Regions from separate parts of the Metapseudomonas otitidis genome, predicted to be linked through region 1. Evidence: predicted binding sites of a transcription regulator. Region 1 holds the regulator's gene; the other holds the start of a gene.
What was found. Region 1 encodes LexA, which represses DNA repair genes until DNA is damaged. Its sites were predicted from a motif close to CTGTNTNNNNANACAG; they were not measured.
Positions count from the first base shown of each region.

Region 1 (14,938 bases):
GAGCTGTTCCTGCGGGATCGCGGCGAGGGCCGCAGCCTGCGGCTCGGACTGCCGGATGCTGCACGGCTCGACCAACTGGAGTCCCTCGGCTTGGCCTGGCGAGGCGGAGAACGCCTGCGCACCTTCGCCGAACGCCTGCGGGACAGCCGTCATGGCAGCCACCCCACGCCCAAGGGACTGAAGGCCGAGCTACGCACCTATCAGCTCCAGGGCCTGGCCTGGCTGCAGACCCTGCGCGAGCTGGACGCCGGTGGCGTGCTGGGCGACGACATGGGCCTGGGCAAGACCCTGCAGACCCTGGCGCACATCCTCACCGAGAAGGAGGCCGGCCGGCTGGACCGTCCTGCCCTGGTGGTGATGCCCACCAGCCTGGTGCCGAACTGGCAGGACGAGGCCGCGCGCTTCGCCCCGGATCTGAAGGTCCTGGCGCTGCATGGCCCCAACCGGCACAAGGACTTCGAGCACCTGGCCGATCACGACCTGCTGCTCACCACCTACGCCCTGCTGCCCCGCGACCTGCCGCAATGGAAGGAGCAGCCGCTGCACCTGCTGGTGCTGGACGAGGCGCAGAACATCAAGACCGCCACCAGCAAGGCCGCCCAGGCCGTGCGCCAGCTGCAGGCCCGCCAGCGCCTGTGCCTGTCGGGCACGCCGCTGGAAAACCACCTGGGCGAACTGTGGTCGCTGTTCCACTTCCTGATGCCCGGCTGGCTGGGCGATGCCAAGCAGTTCGCCCGCGACTACCGCACCCCCATCGAGAAGCACGCCGACAACGAACGCCTGGCCCACCTGAACGGCCGCATCCGCCCCTTCATGCTGCGGCGCACCAAGGAGTCGGTGGCGACCGAACTGCCGGCCAAGACCGAGATGATCCACTGGGTGGAACTGAGCGAGGCCCAGCGCGACCTCTACGAGACCGTGCGCCTGGCGATGGACCAGAAGGTGCGTTCGGAAATCGAGCACAAGGGCATGGCCCGCAGCCAGATGGTGATCCTCGAAGCCCTGCTCAAGCTGCGCCAGACCTGCTGCGACCTGCGCCTGGTGGAGCCGGAGCGTGAGGTACGCGGCAGCACCTCGGGCAAGCTGGACAGCCTGATGGAGATGCTCGAGGAGCTGTTCATGGAAGGCCGGCGAGTACTGCTGTTCTCCCAGTTCACCAGCATGCTGGAACTGATCGAGGGCGAATTGCAGACGCGCCAGATCGACTACCTGCTGCTGACCGGCGAGACCCGCGACCGGCGCACGCCGGTGGAGCGCTTCCAGGCCGGCGAGGTGCCACTGTTCCTCATCAGCCTCAAGGCCGGCGGCACCGGGCTGAACCTGACCCAGGCCGACACGGTGATCCACTTCGACCCCTGGTGGAATCCGGCAGCCGAACGCCAGGCCACTGACCGCGCCTACCGCATCGGCCAGGACAAGCCGGTGTTCGTCTACAAGCTGATCGCCCGGGGCACGGTGGAAGAGAAGATCCAGCAGCTGCAGCAGCGCAAGGCCGACCTGGCGCAAAGCGTGCTGAGCGCGCCGGCCGGCAGCGACTGGCACCTGCGCGAGGAAGACATCGACGCGCTGTTCGCGCCCCTCCCCCACGCCTGACCCGGGTTACCGCCCGGGCCAGGCATCGGTCACGCCTTCAGCAGGATGGACAGGGTTTCGCGCACCTTGCCGATACCCGCCGCGAGCGCGGCCTCGATCTCGGCCATGGTGATGATGCTGGTGGATTTGCCGGCTGCCGGATTGACCACCAGGGAGAGGGCGGCATAGGGCAGGTTCAGCTCGCGCGCGAGGGCGGCTTCGGGCATGCCGGTCATGCCGACGATGTCGCAGCCATCGCGCTCCATGCGGGCAATCTCGGCGACCGTCTCCAGGCGCGGGCCCTGGGTGCAGCCATAGACGCCGTAATCGCTGTGGGCGTGGCCGGCGCGACGCAGGGCATCGAGCAGCTTCTGCCGCAGCGGTTCGTCGTAGGGGTGGCTGAAGTCGATGTGGGTGACGTGGTCCAGTTCGCCCTCGAAGAAGGTACCGATGCGCCCCTGGGTGTAGTCGATCACCTGATGCGGCACCACCAGTTGCCCGGTGCCCATCCCGGCGGTGATGCCGCCAACGGCGTTGACGGCGATGACCGCCTCGGCCCCGGCATGCTTCAGCGCCCAGAGGTTGGCGCGGTAGTTGACCTGGTGCGGCGGAATGCGGTGCGGGTGGCCGTGACGGGCGAGGAAGAGCACCTCACGACCGGCGTACTCGCCCTGCACGATCCCTGCGGACGGTGCGCCGTAGGGCGTCTCGGGGTTGAGCAGGGCCTTCATGCTGAGGCCGTCCAGTTGGGTCAGGCCGGTACCACCGATAATCGCGTAAACGGTCATGTCGCTTCCTTCAGTCGATCAGCTGGGCTTCGCGCAGGGCACCCACAGCGGCCTGCCAGCGCGGGTCTTGACGGTATTCGGTGCCCGGGAAGGCACGACGGCGCATGCGGGCCAGTTGCGGGGACGGGGTCACGCCCAGGCGCTGCAGACGCGACAGGGCCAGCTCGGCGGCAGCGCGGTCGTTGCACACCAGGCCCATGTCGCAGCCTGCGCTCAGCGCGGCCTCGATGCGCTCGGCGGCATCACCCACCACATGGGCACCGGCCATGGAGAGGTCGTCGCTGAAGATCACCCCGGTGAACTTCAGCTCGCCGCGCAGGATGTCCTGCAGCCAGCGACGCGAGAAGCCGGCGGGCTGGGCATCGACCTGGGGGTAGATGACGTGGGCGGGCATCATGCCGTCCAGATCGGACGCCAGGCGGGTGAAGGGCACGAGGTCGGCCGCACGGATCTGCTCCAGGCTGCGCTCATCCGTGGGGATGGCGACGTGGGAGTCGGCTTCCGCCCAGCCGTGACCGGGGAAGTGCTTGCCAGTGGCCGCCATGCCGGCAACACGCAGGCCCTTGATGAAGGCACCGGCCAGGTCTGTGGCGCGCTGAGGATCGCCCTCGAAGGCACGGCTGCCCACCACGGCGCTGCGCTGTTGATCCAGGTCCAGCACCGGGGCGAAGCTGAGGTCCAGGCCGGCGGCCAGCACTTCGGTCGCCATCAGCCAACCGCATTGCTCGGCCAGGGCCTCGGCGTTGGGCGTATCGGCGAGGGCGCGCATCGCCGGCAGGCGCACGAAGCCGCGACGCAGGCGCTGCACCCGTCCGCCTTCCTGGTCGACGGCGAGGATGAGGTCGGGGCGTACGGCACGAATCGCAGCGCACAGGTCACGCACCTGGCGTGGGTCCTCGATATTGCGGGCGAACAGGATCAGGCCGGCCACTTCGGGCTGGCGCAGGATGTGGCGGTCTTCGGCAGTCAGCCAGGTGCCGCCGATGTCCAGCATCAGGGAGCCTTGCATGGGGTTCCTTGTCAGGGGTTGGGCGCCGCCCACTCGGGCCTGGGCGCTTCATCGATGCGCACCGCACAGTGGACGGGTACGCGGGGAAAGAGTTCCAGCAGGTCGGCGTTGCGCATGCGCACGCAGCCGTGGGAGCGCGGGACGCCCATGGGCTCGGTATCCGGCGTGCCGTGGATATAGATGTAGCGGCGCATGCTGTCGACCTTGCCCAGGCGGTTGAAGCCGGGCTCCCGCCCACTCAGCCAGAGGATGCGAGAGAGGATCCAGTCACGCCCGGGGAACTGTTCGTGCAGCGCCTCGGACCAGACCTCACCGGTCCAGCGACGTCCGCGCAAAACGGCATTCAACGGAAGATCGGCACCAATCCTGGCCCGCACTTCGTGGAGACCACGGGGTGTGCAGTTGGAACCACTGAGTTCACCGGGGCCATTGAGGGCGGTCGACACGGGATAACTGACCAGCAGGCGTCCAGCAGCGAAGCCGTAGAGGCGCTGATCAGCAATGGAGATATGGAGTAGATCGAGGTCGGACATGGGCGGCTAGCTTAGCTGATCCCGCCGCCCTCGCCCACCGGCGTCAGGCCTTGCCGGCTGCAGGAGCGGGCTTTGCCCTGGGCTTCAGTACGGCCTTGGACAGGGCCTCGTCGGCCAGGCCCGTTTCTGCGCGCATGCCTGCCGCGAGGAACGGGACCATCAGGCGCATGACCTGTTCGATGGAGGTATTCACACCGAAATCGGTCTCGGCCATGGCCCGCAGCGCCTTGATGCCGGACATGCTGAACGCAGCAGCCCCCAGCATGAAGTGGACACGCCAGAAGATCTCAAGAGGCGGCAACCGGGGCGCCGCCTCGTTGACCAGCAGCATGTAGCGACGGAACACCTTGCCATACACCTCTTCGAGGTACTTGCGCAGGTGACCCTGGCTCTGACTGAAGGCAAGCCCGAGCAAGCGCATGAAAATGGAAAGGTCGTTGCCACTGCGAGGCTTTACCGCCAGCGCCTGCTCCACGAGCATCACCAGCAGCTCCTCCAGAGAGGGCGGCGTTTCAGACTTGCCTTGGCGTTTGTCGAGCTCACGCTCCAGGCTCTGGCAGAACGGCCCGAGGAAGCGCGAGAAGACCGCCTGGATCAGGGCCTTCTTCGAACCGAAGTGATAATTCACCGCCGCCAGGTTGACCCCGGCCTTGCTGGTGATCAGGCGCAAGGAGGTTTCGGCGAAGCCTTTCTCCGCGAACAACTGTTCCGCTGCATCGAGGATGCGTTCGACGGTTTCCGACTGAGCCATGGTTCCCCCACCTGACAAACACTTGTTTGAAACATACGTTTCAGACCCTGCCTTTGTCAAGTCGCACTCACCACCTTCTGACGCATGGGTCACGCCGGAGGACATCCTACGCAGCCGAGGCGAAACCTCATCCGGCACACCGCCGAATGGCAGGCCGGGTCTTCAGAAAATACTTGTAGGCCCACTCGAGGCACTGTATAAAACACCAGTCACTGTATAAAAAGACAGAGCCCGACATGCTGAAACTGACGCCCCGCCAAGCCGAGATTCTCGCGTTCATCAAGCGCTGCCTGGAAGACAACGGTTATCCGCCGACCCGGGCGGAAATTGCCCAGGAGCTCGGCTTCAAGTCGCCCAACGCCGCCGAGGAACACCTCAAGGCCCTGGCGCGCAAGGGCGCCATCGAGATGACCCCGGGCGCTTCCCGCGGCATCCGTATCCCTGGATTCGAGCCGGCAGCCGAGGAAGGTGGACTTCCCGTGATCGGCCGAGTCGCTGCAGGTGCGCCTATCCTTGCCCAGCAGAACATCGAGGAATCCTGCCGCATCAACCCCGACTTCTTCCACCCCAAGGCCGACTATTTGCTGCGCGTACGCGGCATGAGCATGAAGGACATCGGAATCTTCGATGGCGACCTCCTGGCCGTCCACTCCACTCGTGAGGCCCGCAACGGCCAAGTGGTGGTAGCACGACTGGGCGACGAAGTGACGGTCAAGCGTTTCAAACGCGAAGGCGACAAAGTCTGGCTGATCGCCGAAAACCCCGAATTCTCTCCGATCGAAGTCGACCTGCACGAGCAGGAACTGGTGATCGAAGGCTTGAGCGTCGGCGTCATTCGCCGCTAACAGGAGGCGTCATGCAGTTCTCGCAACCGATCGGCCGCATCCAACTGCCCCTCTTCCACGACGCCATCGTCGCAACACCGCTTCACGACCTGCTGGAGCCCGAGGCTCCCCTGGAAGCGGAAAGCGAGGCCTTCAGCGAACTCTCATTGCGAGGCAGCCCACTCCATTGCCGCCACCTGCTGGCCCCGATGCTGAGGGAGCTGAGCGAAGAACAGGACGCCCGCTGGCTCACCCTCATCGGAGCACCCGCCACCCTTAATCAGGCCTGGCTGCGGGATGCGGGACTCAACCGTGAGCGCATCCTCCTGCTCGAACCCCGAGGCGGCAAGGACGCTCTGGAATTGGCATGCGAAGCCCTCCGGTTGGGGCGCAGCCACACTGTCGTGAGTTGGCTTTCACTCAGTGCTCGGGACAAGGACGCCCTCATCAGGGCCGCACGGGAAGGCAATGCACAGAGCCTGAACATCCACCTCGGATAGCCAGGGCCCTGCTTAATCAAATGGCAATGATCGGCGAGGAGACTATTCGTTGATCAGTGCAAGACGCGGGGCTGGTCATCATGGTCCATCTCGCCTTCGGCGAGTCGGCCGGCCATCTGCACACCCACGTTGAGCATGGCCTTGGCCACTTCCAGGTGATGCCCCTGGAGGAATGCCTTGGCATCAGCGGAGAAGTCCAGCGTCACCAGCGCTTCCTCGTCCTCTGCACGGCGCAGAATAATGCGCCCGTCGGGCAATTCGACTATTTCCAGGAAGGACGTTGTCATCGCTTCATCTCTCCACTAAAGACCGCGCATTGTAACAGCCGCTCGGCTTGGCGCCCTACCCCTTCCGTCACTCAGCACTCCGAGAGACTTTCCCGATAACGAAGCACCAGCGCCTTCAGCTGCTGACGCCAGGACTCCAACTCCTCACGGGACAGGGGGGCTTCCTCCTCATCCAGTACAACCGCCTCGATCAAGGGAAGCGTCGGGTCCACCTTGGCCTTGGTGGGTGCCTGAGGCGGCAGGAAGAGCGCCTGATAGGCCCGTTCGAGGGAACCCAGCCAGCTCTCGGGCTGCTGGAACAGTTCCACCAACTCGGCCAGCTCCGGGCTCGGCGAGGCAGACAGCACCTCTGAACTCAGGATCGCTGCCACATCCGGAGCCCCCGGGTTAGGCATGCGGTAGTAATGGGTGATCTCGTGGCATAGCCCCAGCAAGGCACCGTGAAGGTGGAAAAGCGCAGCCTCCCGCTCCGCCTGGACCTGGGCTTGCGCATTCATCGCACGCCCCTCTTCTGCCTTGCGCCAGTTCTCAAGGCAAAGTCCGGCGAAAAAGAGTTTCTGGTTGGTGCGGGTGTAGGGCTCATGGGCCATGGCACGGACTCCGGATATGCAATCGGTATAAGACCGAAACGAAGAAGGCCGGACCTGTGGTCCGGCCTTGCCAGTATGCGCGCATGGGAGCCATGCGCGCAGCGGGACTCAGCGCTTGTCTTCGACCTTCCACTTGCCGCCGTCGAAGAATGCACGCCAGCCGGTCGGCTTGCCATCCACCTCCGACTGCACGTACTGCTCCTTGGTCTTGCGGCTGAAACGAATGACAGCCGGGCGGCCATCCGGATCTTTTACCGGTGCACTGAGCAGGAAGTGATACTTCGGATCCAGCTCATCCTTGTGCGGAATCAGCTCCAGCACCAACGGCGCACGGGTCTCGCGATTCTTCGGGAACTGACTGGCAGCCAGGAAGAGACCCGAGGCACCATCACGCAGCACATAGGTATCGTCCACCTTCTCGCACTTGAGCTCCGGCATCTTGATCGGGTCGATCTTCGGCGGCGCGGCCTCACCGTTCTTGAGCAGCTTGCGGGTGTTCTTGCAGCTGGAATTGGTGCAACCGAAGAACTTGCCGAAACGGCCGGTCTTCAGCTGCATCTCGCTGCCGCACTTGTCGCACTCAAGGCTCGGGCCTTCGTAGCCCTTGATGCGGTACTGGCCCTGCTCGATCTCGTAGCCCGCGCAATCCGGGTTGTTGCCGCAGATGTGCAGCTTGCGGCTTTCGTCCAGCAAGTAGGCGTCCATCGCCGTGGAGCAGATCGGGCAGCGGTGCTTGCCACGCAGCACACGGGATTCGGACTCACCCTCGTCATCCGCGGCGATCTCATCGCCCGGCACGAGATTGATGGTGGCCTTGCAGCGCTCCTTCGGCGGCAGCGCATAGCCCGAGCATCCCAGGAAGACGCCCGTGGAGGCCGTACGGATCATCATCGGGCGGCCGCACTCACGGCACGGAATATCGGTAAGGGTCGGCTGGTTGGCACGCATGCCACTGTCGCTGCCTTCGGCCAGCTCCAGCTTCTTGCGGAAATCACCGTAGAACTCGTCCAGCAGGTTCTTCCAGTCGCGCTCGCCCTGGGCGACGTCGTCCAGATTCTCTTCCATGCCGGCGGTGAAGCCGTAGTCCATCAGGTTGGCGAAGCTTTCATTGAGGCGCTCGGTGACGATGTCGCCCATCTTCTCGGAGTAGAAGCGGCGGTTGTGCACCGTCACATAGCCACGCTCCTGGATGGTGGAGATGATCGCCGCATAGGTGGACGGGCGGCCAATGCCACGCTTTTCCAGCTCCTTGACCAGGCTGGCCTCGGAGAAGCGCGCCGGCGGCTTGGTGAAGTGCTGGCTGGGGTCGAGCTTGATCAGCTTGAGCGCCTCGCCTTCCTTCATGTCGGGCAGTACGTCGTCCTCGCCCGGCTTGCTCTGCTGCGGCAGCACACGGGTATAGCCGTCGAACTTGAGGATGCGGCCCTTGGCACGCAGCTCGAAGTTGCCCGCCGCCACGCTGACGCTGGTGGACAGGTACTCGGCAGGCGGCATCTGGCAGGCCACGAACTGGCGCCAGATCAGGTCGTACAGGCGCTCGGCATCACGCTCCATGCCGGACAGCTGGGTCGGCTTGAGGTTGACGTCGGACGGCCGGATGGCTTCGTGCGCCTCCTGGGCGCCTTCCTTGCTCGAATAGAAGTTTGGCTTGGCCGGCAGGTACTTCTCACCGAACTCGCCCTCGATGAAGCCACGCACCATGGTGACGGCGTCGGCAGAAAGGTTGGTCGAGTCGGTACGCATATAGGTGATGTAGCCCGCCTCGTAGAGACGCTGGGCCATCATCATGGTCTTCTTCACCCCGAAGCCCAGGCGGTTGCTCGCGGCCTGCTGCAGGGTGGAGGTGATGAACGGCGCGGAGGGACGGCTGGAAGTGGGCTTGTCCTCGCGTTTCTGCACGCTGTAGCTGGAGGCCTTGAGCTTCTCCAGCGCGGCCATGGCCTGGGCTTCGTTCAGCGGCTTGAAGGCCGCGCCGTTCTCCTTGGCCACCTCGAAGCGCACATTGGCGCCCTTGGCGGTGCCCAGGTCGGCATGGACCTCCCAGTATTCCTCGGGGACGAAGGCGCGGATCTCGCGCTCGCGCTCCACCACCAGCTTCACCGCCACCGACTGCACGCGACCGGCGGACAGGCCACGGGCGATCTTCTGCCACAGCAGCGGCGAGACCATGTAGCCCACCACGCGGTCGAGGAAGCGACGCGCCTGCTGGGCGTTGACGCGGTTGATGTCCAATTCGCCGGGCTGGGAGAAAGCCTCCTGGATGGCCTTCTTGGTGATCTCGTTGAACACCACGCGCTTGTAGCGGCTGTCGTCACCGCCGATGGATTCCCGCAGGTGCCAGGCGATGGCCTCCCCTTCGCGGTCCAAGTCGGTTGCGAGGTAGATGGTGTCGGCATCCTTGGCCAGGCGGCGCAGTTCGTCGATCACCTTTTCCTTGCCGGGCAGGATCTCGTACTTGGCCTTCCAGCCGTGCTCGGGGTCCACCCCCATGCGCGCGAACAGCTGGCGCTTGGCTTTCTCCTTCGGCGAGAGGGCCGGCGCTTCGGCTGCTGCGGCCTTGCCGCGCTTGACCGGCTCCTTGGTGGCACTTGCCGAACCGCTGGTGGGCAGGTCACGGATGTGGCCGATGCTCGACTTCACCACGTACTGGTTGCCCAGGTACTTGTTGATGGTCTTGGCCTTGGCCGGGGATTCCACGATGACCAGCGATTTGCCCATGGATCGGAAAGTTCCTGAATTCGAGAGATAGATAAACAAAGGCGGGAGCCGCCCCAGGCGGCACCGCTATATATAGTGGCGAAGGAGACAAGGTCAAGTTCGCCGGGGCCGGCGAGTCGACTCAGCGGCGCGGATAGGGATCCGACTCGGCAGTCACGAGGGAGAAGCGCGCGATCTGTTCGCCCTCCACCGTCACCGTGCCGGTGAACATCTCCAGCGGACGCACCCAGAGCCCATGTTCGCCGTAGAGCGCCTGGTACACCACCAGCTCCTCTTCGCTCTCCGAGTGCCGAGCGGTTCCGATCACGCGGTACTGCTGCCCCTTGTAGTGGCGATAGAGTCCCGGTTGTACGCTCATGTTCCCCTCAGTGCTCGGTCGACGGCTTGCCAAGGTGCGCATGGTGCCCACTCCGACGGGATATGGCCAGCCTTGGTGAGAAATTGGCGGAAACGAAAACCGGGGCACGAGGCCCCGGTCTTGTCCAGCTTCAGGCTCAGACGCGCTCGAAGATGGTGGTGATGCCCTGGCCGAGGCCCACGCACATGGTGGCCACGCCCAGCTTGCCGTCGTTCTGCTTCATCACGTTCAGCAGGGTGCCGGAGATACGCGCACCGGAGCAGCCGAACGGATGACCCAGGGCGATGGCGCCGCCGTGCAGGTTGACCTTCTCTTCCATCTTGTCGAGCACTTTCAGGTCCTTCAGCACGGGCAGGGCCTGGGCAGCGAAGGCTTCGTTGAGCTCGATGAAGTCGATGTCAGCCATGGTCAGGCCGGCACGCTTGAGTGCTTTCTGGGTGGACGGCACCGGGCCGTAACCCATGATCGCCGGGTCGACACCCGCGACCGCCATGGCACGAACCACGGCCATGGGCTCGATGCCCAGGTCCTTGGCGCGCTGAGCGCTCATCACGATCATGCAGGACGCACCGTCGGTGATCTGCGACGACGTACCGGCAGTCACGGTACCGCCCTTCGGGTTGAACGCCGGCTTCAGGGACGCCAGACCTTCGAGGGTGGTTTCCGGACGGATGGTTTCGTCGAAGTCGAACACCTTCAGGAAGCCATTCTCGTCATAGCCTTCCATCGGGATGATCTCGTCCTTGAACTTGCCTTCCACAGTGGCCTTGTGGGCCAGCTGGTGGGAGCGCACGCCGAACTGGTCCTGGGCCTCGCGGGTGATGCCGTGCATCTTGCCCAGCATCTCGGCGGTCAGGCCCATCATCCCGGATGCCTTGGCGGCGTACAGGGACAGGTGCGGGTTCGGGTCGACGCCGTGCATCATGCCGACGTGACCCATGTGCTCCACGCCGCCGATGACGAACACATCGCCGTTGCCGGTCTGGATGGCTTGCACGGCAGTGTGCAGGGCGCTCATGGAGGAACCGCACAGGCGGCTGACGGTCTGGCCAGCGCTGGTGTGGGGGATCTGGGTCATCAGCGACGCCATGCGCGCAATGTTCCAGCCCTGTTCCAGGGTCTGGTTCACGCAGCCCCAGATCACGTCTTCCACTTCAGCCGGGTCAACCTTGGGGTTGCGCTCCAGCAGCTTGCTGATCAGGTGGGCCGACATGGTCTCGGCACGGGTGTTGCGGTGCATGCCACCCTTGGAACGACCCATCGGGGTGCGGCCGAAGTCGACAATGACCGCGTCTCTCGGATTCAGGCTCATATTTCTTCTCTCGCTCTGTTCGCTGCGCGATTAACCGAAAAACTTCTGGCCCTTGGCGGCCATCTCACGAAGCTTGGCGGTCGGGTGGTACAGGGCGCCCAGGTCGGCATACTTGTCGGCCAGGGCGACGAACTCGGCTACACCAATGGAATCGATGTAACGCAGCGCACCACCACGGAAGGGGGGGAAGCCGATGCCGTAGATCAGGCCCATGTCGGCCTCGGCTGCGGTTTCGACGATGCCGTCTTCCAGGCAGCGAACGGTTTCCAGGCACAGCGGGATCATCATGAAGTTGATGATGTCCTCATCGGTCAGCTCGCGCTGTTCCTTGATGATCGGCTTCAGGATCTCGTAGGCCTCGGGGTCCTGGACCTTCTTCGGCTTGCCGCGCTTGTCCATTTCGTAGGCGTAGAAGCCCTTGCCGTTCTTCTGGCCCAGGCGGTTGGCTTCGTACATCACGTCGACGGCGGTCTTGCCCTCGACCGCCATGCGGTCCGGGAAGCCTTCTGCCATCACGTCACGGCCGTGGTGGCCGGTGTCGATGCCGACCACGTCGGACAGGTAGGCCGGGCCCATGGGCCAGCCGAACTTCTCCATGATCTTGTCGATGCGGACGAAGTCCACGCCGAACTCCAGCAGCTTGGCGAAGCCACCGAAGTACGGGAACAGCACGCGGTTCACCAGGAAGCCGGGGCAGTCGTTCACCACGATGGGGTTCTTGCCCATCTTCTTGGCGTAGGCAACGGTGGTGGCCACGGCCACTTCGCTGGACTTCTCGCCACGGATGACCTCGACCAGCGGCATCATGTGCACCGGGTTGAAGAAGTGCATGCCGACGAAGTTCTCGGGGCGCTTCAGGGCCTGGGCCAGGTAGCTGATGGAGATGGTGGAGGTGTTGGACGCGATGATCGCGTTGTCCTTCACATGGCCTTCCACCTCGGCCAGCACGGCGTGCTTGACCTTCGGGTTCTCGACCACGGCCTCGACCACGATGTCGACATGGGCGAAGTCACCGTAGGACATGGTCGGACGGATGGCGTTCAGCGCCTCGGCCATCTTGGCCGGGGTCATGCGGCCTTTCTCGACGCGCTTGCCGAGCAGCTTGGACGCCTCGTTCAGGCCCATCTGGATACCCTCTTCGCGGATATCCTTCATCAGGATCGGAGTGCCCTTGGAAGCGGACTGGTAGGCGATACCGCCACCCATGATGCCGGCGCCGAGTACGGCGGCCAGCTTCACGTCCTGGGCGATCTCGTCGTGCTTCTTGGCCTTCTTCTTCAGTTCCTGGTCGTTCAGGAACAGACCGATGAGGCTCTCGGCAACCGAGGTCTTGGCCAGCTTGACGAAGCCGGCGGCCTCGACTTCCAGCGCCTTGTCACGGCCGAAGTTGGCGGCTTTCTGGATGGTCTTGATCGCTTCGACCGGCGCCGGGTAGTTCGGGCCGGCCTGGCCAGCCACGAAACCTTTGGCGGTCTCGAAGGCCATCATCTGCTCGATGGCGTTCAGCTTGATCTTTTCCAGCTTGGGCTGGCGCTTGGCCTTGTAGTCCAGCTCGCCGGCGATGGCGCGCTTGACCAGGTCCAGGGCGCCTTCCTTCAGCTTGGCCGGAGCGACCACGGCGTCGACAGCACCCACTTTCAGGGCGTCGGCGGCCTTGTTCTCCTTGCCGGAGGCGATCCACTCGATGGCGTTGTCCACACCGATCAGGCGCGGCAGGCGCACGGTGCCGCCGAAGCCCGGGTAGATGCCCAGCTTGACTTCAGGCAGGCCGATCTTGGCGGTTTCGCTCATCACGCGGTAGTCGGCGGAGAGGCACATCTCCAGGCCGCCGCCCAGGGCGATGCCGTTGATGGCGACGACGGTGGGTACGGCCAGGTCTTCGAAATCGCTGAAGATCTTGTTGGCTTCGAGGTTGCCGGCCACCAGTTCTTCGTCGGGCAGCTTGAAGTTGTCGACGAACTCGGTGATGTCAGCGCCGACGATGAACACGTCCTTGCCGCTGGTGACGATGACGCCCTTGACCGAAGCGTCTGCCTTGATGGCGTCGACGGCCTGGCGCAGTTCGTTCAGGGTAAGACGGTTGAACTTGTTGACGGACTCACCCTTGAGATCGAACTGCAGTTCGACGATGCCGCCCTCAAGAGCCTTAACCGTGATGGCTTTACCTTCGTAAATCATCAACTGATCTCCACGGTATGGAAGCTGAACAGTACACATCGGAGCCAACCGGCGAACCGGCCCTGGGCTGGGCCCTGGGTCAAGTCCGATTCGGTCCGGCACACCCACCGACGCGATATCGGGTCGTGGTCATTGGAGCGCGCCCACCAGGCAAACGCTCAATTCATACGCCCGTTTGATTTGGGTGCGCACACATTCACGGAAAAGTCCTCCGTTGTCAATTGCGCTTCGTGACCGCCCAGCCACGCCCAAACCGCTCTGTAACCGGCGCTTCAAGCGATGCGGCAGGCTGCCGAAACCACTATGCACGGAGCTTATGTCATTGCATCAGAAAGTCGATGGAAGGCCACTCCGGTAGCTGCCGAAGCACGCTAGCCAAAGGCCAGCCATGAAGAGTAGAGTCCCGTGGCACGGCCGGGACAGGCCGAATAAAAACAACAAACACGCCCCCAGGGGCACACGGAGTAGCACCATGACGAGCCGCACGCTTGCCGTACTGCTAGGCACCCTCCTTTCCTTCTTCTGCCTGGTTTCCCCGAGCCAGGCGGCCGACCCCGGCACCACCCTCCTCAAGCTCCACCAGATGCGCCTGGCCGCCCTGAAAAGCCTGGGCGACTTCTACATGTACAACGGCATGGAAGGCGACCAGCGCTACGCCCGGATGATCGACGAGTCCGCGCAGGAAGCCGATGCGCGCATGAAGGAACTCAAGGACATCCAGGGCGACGCTTCGAAGGCCCTGCACACCCAGCTGCAACAGCAGTGGAAGGACTATTCCAGTGAACTCGGCGGCCTGGTCACCGCCCTGCGCACCAAGGGTTTCACCGACCTGCAGCCCGTCGCCGACATGACGGCGCGCAACCAGAAGCTGATCGCACTGGCCGGCGAGCTCTATGACCGCATCCAGCAGGAAAGCAACTTCGTCGTCCCCCCGCTGACCCAGCAAAGCCGCCAGCAGAGCCTGCTGATGCAAACCATCGCCGTTGACTACGCCTCGCGCAGTGCGTCCGTGGGCGCGTCTTTCTTCGGCGGTGGTGAGGGCAAGGCCATCGACGAACTGGCCAGGGACTTTGCCGGTCAGCTCACCGCACTGGCACAGCAGCCCAGGAACACCCCGCAGATCAGCCAGGCGCTGACCAGCATCGGCACCAAGTGGCGCTACATCGAGCGCTCGCTGCAGAACTACAACGAGAACAGCGTGCCGTTCCTCATCAACAAGTACTCGGACAGCATCATCGAAGGCCTCGAAGGCGTGTCCGCCCAGTACGCCACGGCCCAGCTCTGAGCCGCCCTGCTCGCTGCGCGTCAGTCGATGGCGCGCAGCACCTCGGCGATGCGCTGGAGGTCCTCCGCCGTACCCCGCTCGCCCCAGTACAGCGCCACCATCTGCGGCGTGGTCTCGACCTTGTAGACATCGGCAGGCAACCCCGCGAAACACCCGAGCAATACAGGGTCTTCCAACGGCTCGCGCCACTGGTTGACCCACTGCCCGGGTGCCACCTGCCAATAGGCCCATGC
Region 1 covers NZ_AP022642.1:1,843,087-1,858,024, reverse strand. The annotation lists gene PotMrB4_RS08730 (DEAD/DEAH box helicase) at 1-1,593, shown strand, start outside; gene PotMrB4_RS08725 (S-methyl-5'-thioinosine phosphorylase) at 1,623-2,360, opposite strand; gene nagZ (beta-N-acetylhexosaminidase) at 2,371-3,369, opposite strand; gene PotMrB4_RS08715 (L,D-transpeptidase) at 3,381-3,902, opposite strand; gene PotMrB4_RS08710 (TetR/AcrR family transcriptional regulator) at 3,946-4,653, opposite strand; gene lexA (transcriptional repressor LexA) at 4,890-5,498, shown strand; gene sulA (SOS-induced cell division inhibitor SulA) at 5,510-5,977, shown strand; gene PotMrB4_RS08695 (hypothetical protein) at 6,031-6,264, opposite strand; gene PotMrB4_RS08690 (DUF6586 family protein) at 6,336-6,854, opposite strand; gene topA (type I DNA topoisomerase) at 6,963-9,572, opposite strand; gene PotMrB4_RS08680 (DUF1653 domain-containing protein) at 9,694-9,930, opposite strand; gene fadA (acetyl-CoA C-acyltransferase FadA) at 10,067-11,242, opposite strand; gene fadB (fatty acid oxidation complex subunit alpha FadB) at 11,273-13,420, opposite strand; gene PotMrB4_RS08665 (hypothetical protein) at 13,893-14,705, shown strand; gene PotMrB4_RS08660 (hypothetical protein) at 14,726-14,938, opposite strand, start outside.

Region 2 (14,938 bases), 2.7 Mb from region 1:
GCGATGGCGACCGACGGCGTCGATCTCGTCGATGAAGATGATGCAGGGAGCGTGTTTCTTGGCCTGGTCGAACATGTCACGTACGCGTGAGGCACCCACGCCAACGAACATCTCGACAAAATCAGAACCGGAAATGGTGAAGAACGGAACCTTGGCTTCGCCCGCAATCGCCTTGGCGAGCAGGGTCTTGCCGGTACCGGGCGGGCCGACCATCAGCACGCCACGGGGAATGCGGCCGCCCAGGCGCTGGAACTTGCCCGGGTCACGCAGGAACTCGACAAGCTCGCCGACTTCTTCCTTGGCTTCGTCGCAACCCGCGACATCGGCCAGGGTGGTCTTCACCTGGTCCTCGGACAGCAGTCGAGCCTTGCTCTTGCCAAAGCTCATCGGGCCACCACGGCCACCGCCACCGCCCTGCATCTGACGCATGAAGAACATGAACACCGCGATGATCACCAGGATGGGGAAGCTTGCTACGAGCAACTGGGTCCAGATGCTCTGCTGCTCGGGCTGGCGCCCCTCGATGACCACGTTGTTGTTGACCAGGTCACCGATCAGGCCGTTGTCCTGGATGGCAGGCCGAATGGTCTTGAAGGTATCGCCGTCATTGCGCTTGCCGGTGATGACATAGCCATCGACGGTGACGCGCTCGACCTTGCCGTCCTTCACCTGCTGGATGAAGTCGGAATAGTTCAGCGTCTGCGGTTCGCTGGGGCTGGAGAAGTTGTTCATCACCGTGACCAGTACGGCGGCGATGATCAGCCACAGGATCAGGTTCTTTGCCATGTCGTTCAATTAGCTACCCTCTGGAGCAGGCTCCGTCACGGAACGTGCCCCGCATGACGGCTGGTTATCAACCGGCCTAACTTACACCACAACCCCTGCCGGCCGGCAGGCGCCGTCTGTAACCCTTTATGATGCCTGGCGCTCGCCGTGACGGCGGTCCCACTCCATGAGACCCGCGAACCACCTGTCTGTCGCAGTCTATTCCCCGCGGAAGCCGCGCGCGAGCAGGTATTGCTCACGGGAGCGATCACGCGACGAAAGCGGTTTGCGCATCAGCACCTTGTCGAACATTTCCTTGACCTGCTTGTGGTAGAGATCGAATCCCTCACCCTGGAATATCTTGATCAGGAAATCGCCACCCGGAGTCAGGACTCGCGCCGCAAGATCGAGCGCCAGCTCGCACAGGTACATGGCACGCGGCTGATCGGCCGCCCTGACACCACTCATATTGGGGGCCATGTCGGAAATCACAAGGTCGACCGGGTGCTCGCCGATCGCCTCGAGGATCCGGGCAAAGACCGCATCGTCGGTGAAGTCCCCCTGAATGAAGGTGACGTCCGGGATGCTGTCCATTTCAAGGATGTCCGACGCGATGAGCCGCCCTCGGTCGCCGATCACCCGACTGGTGACCTGGGACCAGCCGCCCGGCGCAGCCCCGAGGTCGACCACGGTCATGCCGGGTCGAAGAATGCGGTCCTTCTCCTGAATCTCCAGCAGCTTGTAGCTGGCACGCGAACGATAACCATCCTTCTGCGCCATCTTGACGTAGGGGTCATCGAAATGTTCTTTCAGCCAACGATGGCTAGTCTTGGAACGGGCCACGGGATACCTCGTGTTCGGCTGTGCGCCCCGAAGTCACTCGGGTAAACTAGCAGCCTTTTTTCGCAGGGGTCTGATTATGGCGCTCTCTCAGGAGCACAAGAAGCAATACAAATCTATCGGCCACCACCTGAAACCGGTATTGATCGTGGCCGAGAACGGCCTGACCGAAGGGGTCCTGGCCGAACTGGATCGTGCGCTCAACGATCACGAACTGATCAAGGTGCAGTTCCGCATCACCGAACGCGAGGATCGGCGCGCACTGATTGACGAGCTTTGCGAAGCCGGCAAGTGCGAACTGGTTCAGGTCATCGGCAAGATGGCGCTGATCTACCGCCGCAATCCCAAGCCCAACCGCAACCTCTCCAACATCAGCCGCTTCAGCGGCCTTTGATGCCTTGAAGCCGACGGGGCGCCACTTAGCGCGCCCTGCGGCGATCACTGCCCGGCACGGGCTGCACGACCAGCAACGCACCACATAGCGTCAACACCATGTAGCTGAATGCCAACAGGCGAGCGAACTCGGCTTTCCAGAAGCTGACGACCAGAAAGATCGTTGCCGCCAGCAGGATGACCAACAGCAACTGCCCTCGCGAATCCCGCAACACGCTGCGCGCGCCCTCCAGCCAGGCCAGCAGCCCCAACTGAAGCACGCCACAGAACGCCGCAAACCCCACCAACAGCGGGGACAGGCTGCGAGACAGCTCTTCCACCAACAATGGCGCGAATCCCACTCGCTCCAAGGCTGGCAGAACCACGAAGTGCAGCAGCCAGAGGCCGCCGACCCAGAATGTCTGGGCTAGCTGCCACCCGGCTACCGCTGCACGGGACGAGCGTCGATCAGATATGGCGAACCTCGACGATCTCGTACTCGACCAGACCGCTGGGCGTCTTCACCACCACCACATCACCCTCGACCTTGCCCACCAGCGCTCGCGCGATGGGGGAGCTGACCGAGAGCTTGCCACGCTTGATGTCGGCCTCGTCGTCACCCACGATCTGGTAGGTCACGGTTTCGTCGGTCTCGACGTTGGCGATGTCCACGGTCGCACCGAAGATCACCTTGCCACTGTGGGGGATGGTGGTGATGTCGATGATGTGGGCGTTGGACAGCTTGGCCTCGATGTCGCGGATGCGCGCCTCGGCCAGGCCCTGCTGCTCACGAGCAGCATGGTACTCGGCGTTCTCCTTGAGATCGCCCAGCTCACGCGCCTCGGCAATGGCCTGGCTGATCTTCGGGCGCTCGATCTTGAGCGCCTTGAGTTCGTCTTCCAGGGCCTGAGCGCCCTGGATGGTCATCGGAAACTTGGTCATGCGTTGATTCCTGCATGGAGATCCTGCAAGCGGCGCACGGTCTTCTCGGGACCGAACTTGAGCGCCTCACAGACCGCCTGCCCCGCCGCGATGGTGGTGGTGCAGTAGATCTTGTGCTGCAGGGCGTTACGACGGATCGAGTAGGAGTCGGCAATGGACTGACGCCCCTCGGTGGTATTGATGATCAGGGTGACCTCGTCGTTCTTGATCATGTCGACCACATGGGGACGACCTTCGGTCACCTTGTTCACCCGGCGTACCGGCAGGCCGGCGGCCTCGATGACACGCGCGGTACCGGCAGTCGCCACGACCTCGAAGCCCAGCGCCACCAGGTCACGAGCGACTTGAACGGCCTCGGCCTTGTCGTCTTCGCGCACGCTGATGAAGGCAGTACCGGAGTTCGGGAGGATCTCGCTGGCACCGAGCTGGGCCTTGGCAAAGGCCTCGCCGAAGGTATCACCCACGCCCATGACCTCGCCAGTGGACTTCATTTCCGGGCCGAGGATCGGGTCGACGCCCGGGAACTTGGCGAAGGGGAACACCGCCTCCTTGACGCTGAAGAACGGCGGAATGATCTCCTGGGTGAAGCCGACCTCAGCCAGGCTCTTGCCTGCCATGACGCGTGCGGCCACCTTGGCCAGGGACTCGCCGATGCACTTGGAGACGAACGGCACGGTACGGGACGCGCGCGGGTTCACCTCGATCACGTAGATGTCCTCGCCCTGCACGGCCATCTGCACGTTCATCAGGCCGACGACGCCCAACTCCAAGGCCATCTTCTTGACCTGCTCGCGGATCTCGTCCTGGATGTGCTTCGGCAGCGAGTACGGCGGCAGCGAGCACGCGGAGTCACCGGAGTGCACGCCAGCCTGCTCGATATGCTGCATGATCGCGCCGATCACGACGGTTTCGCCGTCGCACACCGCATCCACGTCCACCTCGATGGCGCAGTTGAGGAAGCGATCCAGCAGCACCGGGCTGTCGTTGGAGACCTTCACGGCCTCACGCATGTAGCGCTTGAGCTCTTCTTCCTGGTAGACGATTTCCATCGCGCGGCCGCCCAGCACGTAGGACGGACGCACCACCATCGGGTAGCCGATGCCCTTGGACAGGGCCAGGGCTTCGTCTTCGCTACGGGCCGTGGCGTTGGCCGGTTGGCGCAGGTTGAGACGCTGGACCATCTGCTGGAAGCGCTCGCGGTCTTCGGCACGGTCGATGGCATCCGGGCTGGTGCCGATGATCGGTACGCCGGCCTCTTCGAGGGCGCGGCACAGCTTCAGCGGGGTTTGGCCGCCGTACTGCACGATGACGCCCTTGGGCTGCTCGACGCGGACGATCTCCAGTACGTCTTCCAGGGTCACCGGCTCGAAATACAGGCGATCCGAGGTGTCGTAGTCGGTGGAGACGGTCTCCGGGTTGCAGTTGACCATGATGGTCTCGTAGCCGTCTTCGCGCATCGCCAACGCGGCGTGCACGCAGCAGTAGTCGAACTCGATGCCTTGGCCGATGCGGTTGGGGCCGCCACCCAGGATCATGATCTTGTCGCGACCGGACGGGTTCGCCTCGCACTCTTCCTCGTAGGTCGAGTACATGTAGGCGGTGTCGGTGGCGAATTCGGCAGCACAGGTGTCGACGCGCTTGTAAACCGGTAGCACTTTCAGCTTGTGGCGATGGGCCCGCAGGTTCTTCTCGGTGACACCCAGCAGCTTGGCGAGGCGCGCATCGGAGAAGCCCTTGCGCTTGAGGCGGCGCATCAGCTCGTAGTCGATCCCGGACAGGCCCAGGGTCTGCACCTGCTGCTCTTCCTTCACCAAGTCTTCGATCTGGATCAGGAACCACTCGTCAATGCGAGTGAGGTCGAACACTTCGTCGACCGTCTTGCCGGCGCGGAATGCGTCGGCCACGTACCAGATACGCTCGGCTCCCGGCACGGTCAGCTCGCGCTTGAGGATACTCTCGGCCTCGGGGTCGGCCAGGTCCAGCTTGGGATCGAAGCCGGCAACGCCGACTTCCAGACCACGCAGGGCCTTCTGCACGGACTCCTGGAAGGTGCGACCGATGGCCATCACTTCGCCCACGGACTTCATCTGGGTGGTCAGGCGGGCGTCAGCCTTGGGGAACTTCTCGAAGGCAAAGCGCGGAACCTTGGTCACCACGTAATCGATGGCCGGCTCGAAGGACGCCGGGGTACGACCGCCGGTGATGTCGTTCTGCAGTTCGTCCAGCGTGTAGCCGACAGCCAGCTTGGCGGCGATCTTGGCGATCGGGAAGCCGGTGGCCTTGGAGGCCAGGGCGGAGGAGCGGGATACGCGCGGGTTCATCTCGATCACGACCATGCGGCCGGTGTTCGGGCAGATGCCGAACTGCACGTTGGAACCGCCGGTCTCCACGCCGATCTCGCGCAGCACCGCCAGGGAGGCGTTGCGCAGGATCTGGTATTCCTTGTCGGTCAGGGTCTGCGCGGGCGCCACGGTGATGGAGTCACCGGTGTGCACGCCCATCGGGTCGAAGTTCTCGATGGCGCAGACGATGATGCAGTTGTCCTTCTTGTCGCGGACAACCTCCATCTCGTATTCCTTCCAGCCGATCAGGGACTCGTCGATCAGCAGCTCGTTGGTCGGGGACAGGTCCAGGCCACGGGCGCAGATCTCTTCGAACTCTTCACGGTTGTAGGCGATGCCGCCACCGGTGCCGCCCATGGTGAAGGACGGACGGATGATGCAAGGGAAACCGACCATCTCGAGGACGCCATAGGCCTCTTCCATGCTGTGGGCGATGCCGGAGCGCGGGCAGGCCAGGCCGATGTCCTTCATGGCCTTGTCGAAGCGCGAACGGTCCTCGGCCTTGTCGATGGTGTCGGCGTTGGCACCGATCATCTCGACGCCGAACTTCTCCAGGACGCCATGGCGCTCCAGGTCCAGGGCGCAGTTCAGCGCGGTCTGGCCGCCCATGGTGGGCAGGAGGGCGTCAGGACGCTCCTTCTCGATGATCTTGGCAACGGTCTGCCACTTGATCGGCTCGATGTAGGTGGCGTCGGCCATGGCCGGGTCGGTCATGATGGTGGCCGGGTTGGAGTTCACCAGAATGACGCGGAAACCTTCTTCCTTCAGGGCCTTGCAGGCCTGGGCGCCCGAGTAGTCGAACTCGCAGGCCTGGCCGATGACGATGGGGCCGGCGCCGAGGATCAGGATGCTTTTGATATCTGTACGTTTTGGCATGGTCTTACTCGAATCCTTGGGTCAGTCGGCGAGGATCAGCGGCGCTTGGCCATGGTTTCGATGAAGCGATCGAACAGCGGAGCCACATCGTGCGGACCGGGGCTCGCCTCGGGGTGCCCCTGGAAGCTGAAGGCCACCTTGTCGGTACGCTCGATGCCCTGCAGGGTGCCGTCGAACAGCGACTTGTGGGTGGCACGCAGGTTGGCCGGCATGCTGGACTCGTCCACGGCGAAACCGTGGTTCTGGCTGGTGATCATCACCACGCCGGAATCCAAGTCCTGCACCGGGTGGTTGGCACCGTGGTGGCCGTGGCCCATCTTCATGGTGCGGGCACCGGAGGCCAGGGCCAGCAACTGGTGGCCCAGGCAGATACCGAACACCGGGATGTCGGTCTCGAGGATTTCCTTGATGGCGGCAATGGCGTAGTCGCAAGGCTCCGGGTCACCCGGGCCGTTGGACAGGAAGACGCCGTCCGGATTCAGGGCGAGCACGTCTTTGGCCGGAGTCTTGGCCGGCACCACGGTCAGGCGGCAGCCACGTGCGACGAGCATGCGCAGGATGTTCAGCTTCACGCCGTAGTCATAGGCCACCACGTGGTAGGGCAGCTCAGCAGCAGCGATCTCGGGGTGGCTGTCGCTTTCCAGGTTCCAGACACTGGAGCGCCATTCATAAGGCTTCTCGCAGGTCACTTCCTTGGCCAGGTCCATGCCCTTCAGGCCCGGGAAGCTGCGTGCCAGTTCCAGTGCCTTTTCCTCGGTGGCATCGGCGCCGACCAGGATGCAGCCGTTCTGGGAGCCCTTCTCACGCAGGATGCGGGTCAGGCGACGGGTATCAAGCCCGGCGATCGCAACGGTACCGGTCGCCTGCAGGTATTCCGGCAGGGACTGCTTGCTGCGCCAGTTGCTGGCCAGCAGCGGCAGGTCGCGAATGATCAGGCCGGCGGCCCAGACGCGGTCGGACTCGGCATCTTCCGGCGTGATGCCGGTGTTGCCGATGTGGGGATAGGTCAGGGTGACGATCTGCTGCGCATAGGAAGGATCGGTGAGGATTTCCTGGTAGCCGGTCATGGCAGTGTTGAACACCACCTCTCCGATGGTCTGGCCGTCGGCCCCGATGGACTCGCCGCGGAAAATGCTGCCGTCGGCAAGCGCGAGTATGGCTGGCTTAGTCAAGAAGACCTCCCGTATCTAAGGCTGAAGCAAACGCAGATTGTAAAAAAGCGGGATGACGTTGATACCGTCACCCCGCTTTTTTATCTGAGCCATTTCTGCGTAACTTTTAGTGGACACACTAAAGCTGCAGCTTACAGGAATGCGTCATTTCGGTCCACAGGAAAGACATCACCAAACTGCATTCCGCGACCAATAATCAGCGCAGACCCAGCACATCCTGCATGTCGTACAGGCCGGCACCCTGGCCATCCAGCCACAGCGCGGCACGTACGGCGCCACGGGCGAACGTCATGCGACTGGACGCCTTGTGGGTGATCTCGACGCGCTCGCCATCGGCCGCGAACAGGACGGTATGGTCGCCGACCACATCACCTGCACGCACGGTGGCAAAGCCGATGGTTTCGCGCTCGCGAGCGCCCGTCTGACCTTCACGCCCATAGACCGCCACCTTCGACAGGTCGCGCCCCAGGGCCTCGGCCACCACCTCACCCATGCGCAGCGCGGTGCCGGAGGGGGCATCCACCTTGTGGCGGTGATGGGCTTCGATGATCTCGATGTCCACTTCGTCGCCGAGCACCCGCGCAGCGGTGTCCAGCAGCTTGAGGCAGAGATTCACCCCGACACTGAAGTTGGCGGCAAAGACGATGGGGATCTGCTTGGCCGCATCAGCCAGCAGCGCCTTCTCCTCGGCGGTGAAACCGGTGGTGCCGATGACCATGGCCTTGCCCGCCTGGCGACAGACCTCCAGGTTCTTCAGGGTCACCGACGGGTGGGTGAAGTCGATCAGCACGTCGAACTCGTCCACCACCTTGGCCAGGTCGCCCGAGAGCGGCACGCCGATACGCCCCAGGGCGGCCAGCTCACCTGCATCAGCCCCCACCAGGGTGCTGTCGGGTCGATCGATGGCGGCGGTCAGGCCGGCACCCGGGTTCTGCTGGACCGCTTCGATCAGGGTCTTGCCCATGCGCCCGGCGGCGCCCATCACTGCAATACGTCGCATAACGAACAAAGCTCCAAGCTAGAAGCGCCAGGCCCCGCGCACGACCAGGCCAAGCCTGCCGTGCGCCGCCTGGCGCCCTGCGTCAAAGATCACCAAAGAAGCGCTTCATGCCTTCGAACCAGGTGCTGGCCTTGGGCGAATGGGAGCCGTCACTCTGCAGGCTCTTGCGGAACTCTTCCAGTAGTTCCCGCTGGCGCTTGTCCAGGTTCACCGGCGTCTCGACCACCACGCGGCACATCAGGTCGCCCGCGCCACCGCCCCGCACAGGGGCAACGCCCTTGCCACGCAGACGGAACAGCTTGCCGGTCTGGGTCGCCTCGGGGATCTTCAGTTTGACGCGGCCGTCCAGGGTCGGCACCTCCAGCTCACCGCCCAGCGCCGCATCGGCGAAGCTGATCGGCACCTCGCAGTACAGGTGCTTGCCGTCACGCTGGAAGATCGGGTGCTCGCGCACGTTGACCACCACGTAGAGGTCGCCGGGCGGCCCGCCCATCACACCCGCCTCGCCTTCGCCGGACAGGCGGATGCGGTCGCCGGTGTCCACGCCGGACGGCACCTTCACCGACAGGGTCTTGTGCTCTTCCACACGCCCCTGGCCATGGCAGCTGCCGCACGGGTCGCTGATCATCTTGCCGGTGCCGTGGCAGCGCGGGCAGGTCTGCTGGACGGAGAAGAAGCCCTGCTGCATGCGCACCTGACCAATACCACCGCAGGTGGTGCAGGTGACGGGGCTGGTGCCTTTCTTCGCACCGGAGCCATCGCAGGTCTTGCAGTTGACCAGGGTCGGCACACGGATGGTCACGGTCGTGCCGCGAACCGCCTCTTCGAGATCCAGCTCAAGGGTGTAGCGCAGGTCGCTGCCGCGCTGGGCACCGCCACGCTGGCCACCACGCTGGCCACCGAAGAAGTCGCTGAACACGTCGCCGAAGATGTCGGAGAAGCTGGCTCCACCGAATCCCGCCCCACCGCCGCCGCCCATCTGCGGATCGACGCCGGCATGGCCGTACTGATCGTAGGCCGCGCGCTTGCTGGCATCCGAGAGGATTTCGTAGGCCTCGTTGGCCTCCTTGAATTTCTCCTCGGACTCCTTGTCCCCCGGGTTGCGGTCCGGGTGGTACTTCATGGCCAGGCGACGATAGGCCTTCTTCAGCTCGGCCTCGCTGGCGCCACGCTCCACACCGAGGATTTCGTAAAAGTCACGTTTAGCCATTGGTTCTCTGCACTCTGAAAGTTTCGCGCCCTCCAGACACGCCGACGCGGGAGCAAGCCCCCGCGTGGCGAATCACCCCGAGCCGAGCGGCCCGGGGCAGGAGCGCAAGCAAGCGTGGCGCTTACTTGTTGTCCTTGACCTCTTCGAACTCGGCGTCGACGGCATCGTCGGCAGCCTTGTCGTCGCCTGCGGGAGCACCCTCGCCGGCCTTGGCCTGCTCGGCGTACATCTTCTGCGCCAGCGGAGCGGAAGCCTGGGACAGCGCGTTCATCTTGGCTTCGATCTCGACCTTGTCATCGCCCTTCACGGCAACTTCCAGCTCGCCTACGGCTTTCTCGATGGCCGCTTTCTCTTCAGCAGTGGCCTTGTCGCCCGCTTCAGTGATCATCTTGCGGGTGGCGTGAACCAGCGCATCGCCCTGGTTACGGGCACCGGCCAGCTCTTCGAACTTGCGGTCTTCCTCGGCGTTGGCTTCGGCGTCACGCACCATCTGCTGGATTTCTTCCTCGGACAGGCCGGAGTTGGCCTTGATCACGATGGACTGCTGCTTGCCGGTGGCCTTGTCCTTGGCGGACACGTGCAGGATGCCGTTGGCGTCGATGTCGAAGGTCACTTCGATCTGCGGCACGCCACGCGGAGCCGGCGGGATCTCGGCCAGGTCGAACTTGCCCAGGGACTTGTTCTGGCCGGCCTGCTTGCGCTCACCCTGCAGCACGTGAATGGTCACGGCGGACTGGTTGTCGTCGGCAGTGGAGAACACCTGGGACTTCTTGGTCGGGATGGTGGTGTTCTTCTCGATCAGCGGAGTCATCACGCCGCCCAGGGTCTCGATGCCCAGGGTCAGCGGGCTCACGTCGAGCAGCAGCACGTCCTTCACGTCACCGGCCAGTACGGCACCCTGGATGGCCGCACCGATGGCGACGGCTTCGTCCGGGTTGACGTCCTTGCGCGCTTCCTTGCCGAAGAAGTCGGCAACTTGCTTCTGCACCAGCGGCATGCGGGTCTGACCACCGACCAGGATGACTTCGTGGATGTCCCCCACGTCCAGGCCAGCATCTTTCAGCGCGATGCGGCACGGCTCGATGGTGCGAGCAACCAGGTCTTCCACCAGGGCTTCCAGCTTGGCGCGGGAAATCTTCACGTTCAGGTGCTTCGGACCGGTCTGGTCTGCAGTGATGTACGGCAGGTTGACGTCGGTCTGCTGGCTGGAGGACAGCTCGATCTTGGCCTTCTCGGCAGCCTCTTTCAGGCGCTGCATGGCCAGCGGGTCGCCCTTCAGGTCCATGCCGGACTCTTTCTTGAACTCGTCGACGAGGTAGTCGATCAGGCGGATGTCGAAGTCCTCACCACCCAGGAAGGTGTCGCCGTTGGTGGCCAGCACTTCGAACTGGTGCTCGCCGTCCACTTCGGCGATCTCGATGACCGACACGTCGAAGGTACCGCCACCCAGGTCATAGACGATCACGGTGTGGTCGCCCTTGGCCTTGTCCATGCCGTAGGCCAGCGCTGCCGCGGTAGGCTCGTTGATGATGCGCTTGACGTCCAGGCCGGCGATACGACCGGCGTCCTTGGTGGCCTGGCGCTGGCTGTCGTTGAAGTAGGCCGGAACGGTGATGACGGCTTCGGTCACCGGCTCGCCGAGGTAGTCTTCGGCGGTCTTCTTCATCTTCTTCAGCACTTCCGCAGAGATTTGCGGAGGCGCCATCTTCTGGCCCTTCACTTCGACCCAGGCGTCACCGTTGTCGGCCTTGGCGATCTTGTAGGGGACCATCTTGATGTCTTTCTGCACGACGTCTTCTTCGAAGCGACGACCGATCAGGCGCTTCACGGCGTACAGGGTGTTGTGCGGGTTGGTGACGGCCTGGCGCTTGGCGGACTGACCGACCAGGATCTCGCCGTCATTGGTGTAGGCGATGATCGAGGGGGTGGTACGCGCGCCTTCGGCGTTCTCGATCACCTTGACGTTGCCATTCTCAAGAATGGAAACGCAGGAGTTGGTGGTACCCAGGTCGATACCGATGATCTTGCCCATATTCTCTCTCCCGAAACTTTGATTTCTTTAGGGCCCCGCTCGCTTGGGGGCCGCATCAGCATGTGAACGCTTGGACTACCAGATGGGGGCCCTGAGCCGGATTTCAAGCCTGCTCGTCGATGGACGGCGGCGCTTCGGCCGGGGCCTTGCTGACTACGACCATAGCCGGGCGCAGCAGGCGGCCGTTGAGCAGATAGCCCTTCTGGAAGACCTTCAGGACGCTACCCGGCTCGACATGGGTGCTCTCTTCCATTGCCATCGCCTGGTGGTGCTCCGGGTTGAACGGAGCGCCATGGGGGTCGACGGCCTCGACCTGGAAGCGCTTCAGGGTGTCGTGGAACAGCTTCAGGGTCAGCTCGACGCCTTCACGTACAGGGCGAACGGCCTCGTCCTCGGCACTGGTCAGCTCCAGGCCACGCTCCAGGCTGTCGACCACCGGCAGCAGGTCGTTGGCGAACTTCTCCAGGGCGAACTTGTGCGCCTTCTCGACATCCTGCTCCGCACGGCGGCGGATGTTCTGCAGCTCGGCGGCGGTACGCAGGGACTGGTCCTGGGCCGCAGCCAGCTGCTCCTCCAGCGCCTGGACGCGGGCCACGAGGTCCTCGCCCGCCACGTCAGCCGGTGCGCTCACCTCGGGGTTCTGGGTATCCAGGTTCTGTTCGTCTGCCATGCCTTCCTCCTTACTGAAACGGTGGCGGGGAATGACCCGCCGATCTGTCCGCCTATATGGGGTCGCAATTTGTCGCTTCAAGGGCAGCAGGCGATTGTCAGCCGGAAAACAAACACTGTATAAATAGCCAGCCTAAGCCCAGGGGAGTCCCCGCCATGCTGGTCCACCTCTCAGTCCACAACTACGCCATCGTCGAGCATCTGGATCTTGAGCTCGAAGGCGGCATGACCGTGATCACCGGCGAGACCGGCGCGGGCAAGTCGATCATGCTCGACGCCCTCGGCCTGACTCTGGGCGACCGCGCCGACAGCGGCGCCGTCCGCCCCGGCGCGGAGAAGGCCGACATCCTCGCCAGCTTCGACCTGAGCGACATCCCCGAAGCCCGCGCCTGGCTCGCCGAGCGGGACCTGGAAACCGACGGCCCGTGCATCCTGCGCCGGGTCATCACTGCAGAAGGCCGCTCCCGTGCCTATATAAACGGCACGCCCTGCCCCCAGGGCGATCTCAAGGCACTGGGCGAACTGCTGATCGACATCCACAGCCAGCATGAGCATCAGTCGCTGCTCAAGCCGGACACCCATCGGCGCCTGCTGGACGAATTTGCCGGCGCCAGCGACCTGGCCCGCCAGGTCCAGCTCGCCGCCCAGCGCTGGCGCCAGACCCGCCAGGAGCTCCAGCGCCTGTCCCGCAACAGCGAGGAGCAGCGCGCCCGCCACCAATTGCTCAGCTACCAGTTGGAAGAACTGGAACAACTGGCCCTCGGCGACAACGAACTGGAGCAACTGGAAGCCGAGCACAAGACCCTGTCCAACGCCGAAGGCCTGCTGGCCGGCTGCCGCCAGGTACTGGACATGTGCAGCGAGAGCGATGCCGGCAACGTCCTCAGCGCCCTCACCTCCAGCCTCAACCGCCTGACGGCCTTCAACGCCCAGCAGGGCCCCATTGCCGAAGCCGTCAACCTGCTGGCCAGCGCCCAGATCCAGGTGGAAGAAGCGGTCGGCGAGATCAACCGCTTCATCGACCATTTCGATGCCGACCCGCACCGCCAGCAGGAGGTCGAAGAACGCCTCGATACGCTCTACACCCTGGCCCGCAAGCACCGCATCCATCCCAGCGAACTGCCTCACCTGCAGCACACGCTGCTGGAGGAGATCGAAGCGCTCAATGCCGATGACGAGGCGGTGGAGCGCCTCGGGGACGAACTGGCGGCCTATGCTCGCCACTACCAAGCAAAAGCCGCCGAGCTGAGCCAGTTGCGCGGCAAAGCGGCCGGCAAGCTGGCCAAGGCCGTGGAGACGGAGATGCAACGCCTGGGCATGCCCGGCGGGCGTTTCAGCATTGAGCTGCGCAGTATCGAAAGCGACGAACCCCAGCCGAACGGACAGGAACAGGTGGAGTTCCTGGTCAGCGCCAACCCGGGCCAGCCCCTCAAGGGCCTGGCCAAGGTCGCCTCGGGCGGCGAGCTGTCCCGGATCAGCCTGGCCATCCAGGTCATCACCGCACAGACCTCGCGGGTACCGACCCTGGTGTTCGATGAAGTGGACGTGGGCATCGGCGGCCCCACTGCAGAAGTGGTCGGCCAGTTGCTGCGGCGCCTGGGCGAACGCGGCCAGGTCCTCACCGTCACCCACCTGCCCCAGGTGGCCGCCCAGGGCCATCACCACCTCTTCGTGCACAAGAAGCGCGGCAGCAAGGAAACCCGCACCGCCGTCGCCAACCTCGACGACGCGGCGCGCGTGGAGGAGATCGCCCGCATGCTGGGCGGCGTCGATCTCACCGAAGAGTCCATCGCCCACGCCCGCAAGATGGTCACCAGCGCCCGCCACTGATTCGCGCAGGCATGAAAAAGGCGACCCGAGGTCGCCTTTTTCATGGGGCGGAAATCACTTCTTCTTGCGCACGTACAGCACCAGATTGTGATCGACGAGCTCGAAGCCGTGCTCTTTCACGATCTCTTTCTGCCGCTTTTCGATTTCGGCGTCGATGAATTCGATGACCTCACCGGAGTCCACGCAGACCATGTGGTCGTGGTGGCCGCTGTCAGCCAGTTCGAACACGGCATGGCCGCCATCGAAGTTGTGGCGGACGACGAGGCCGGCAGCCTCGAACTGGGTAAGCACGCGGTAGACCGTCGCAAGGCCTACGTCCTCGCCGGCTTCCATCAGTGCCTTGTACACATCCTCGGCACTCATGTGACGCTGATCGGCGGAGTCGAGCATCTGAAGGATCTTCACCCGAGGCAGGGTGACCTTCAGACCGGCTTTGCGAAGTTCGTTATTTTCAACCATGGTCAGCTTTCTCGTGGATGCTGCTTCGCAGCTTCCCTCAATGCGGGTATGATCGGATTTTCGTTGCCCAGCCAAGATAGTGGAAGTCACCCACCGATGCAAAACACCAAGCTCCTGCTGACCAGCCTCTCATTTGCAGGCCTGCTCGCACTCGCCGGTTGTTCGTTTCCCGGTGTCTACAAGATCGACATCCAGCAAGGCAACGTCGTAACGCAGGACATGATAGACCAGTTGAAGCCCGGAATGACCCGGCGCCAAGTGCGGTTTATCATGGGCAACCCCTTGATTCTCGATACCTTCCACGCCAATCGCTGGGATTACCTCTACAGCATCCAGCCCGGCGGCGGCCAGCGTCAGCAGGAGCGCGTCACCCTGCTGTTCGACGGCAACGACCAGTTGATCGGCCTGGGCGGTGACTTCATGCCTGGC
Region 2 covers NZ_AP022642.1:5,268,438-5,283,375, forward strand. The annotation lists gene ftsH (ATP-dependent zinc metalloprotease FtsH) at 1-786, opposite strand, end outside; gene rlmE (23S rRNA (uridine(2552)-2'-O)-methyltransferase RlmE) at 985-1,608, opposite strand; gene yhbY (ribosome assembly RNA-binding protein YhbY) at 1,685-1,999, shown strand; gene PotMrB4_RS24440 (DUF4149 domain-containing protein) at 2,025-2,324, opposite strand; gene greA (transcription elongation factor GreA) at 2,446-2,919, opposite strand; gene carB (carbamoyl-phosphate synthase large subunit) at 2,916-6,137, opposite strand; gene carA (glutamine-hydrolyzing carbamoyl-phosphate synthase small subunit) at 6,173-7,309, opposite strand; gene dapB (4-hydroxy-tetrahydrodipicolinate reductase) at 7,506-8,309, opposite strand; gene dnaJ (molecular chaperone DnaJ) at 8,392-9,519, opposite strand; gene dnaK (molecular chaperone DnaK) at 9,641-11,551, opposite strand; gene grpE (nucleotide exchange factor GrpE) at 11,655-12,221, opposite strand; gene recN (DNA repair protein RecN) at 12,377-14,050, shown strand; gene fur (ferric iron uptake transcriptional regulator) at 14,105-14,509, opposite strand; gene PotMrB4_RS24490 (outer membrane protein assembly factor BamE) at 14,606-14,938, shown strand, end outside.
Region 2: recN (DNA repair protein RecN) is a predicted target of LexA. The motif match lies at 12,337-12,352, and genes of this name have one in related genera.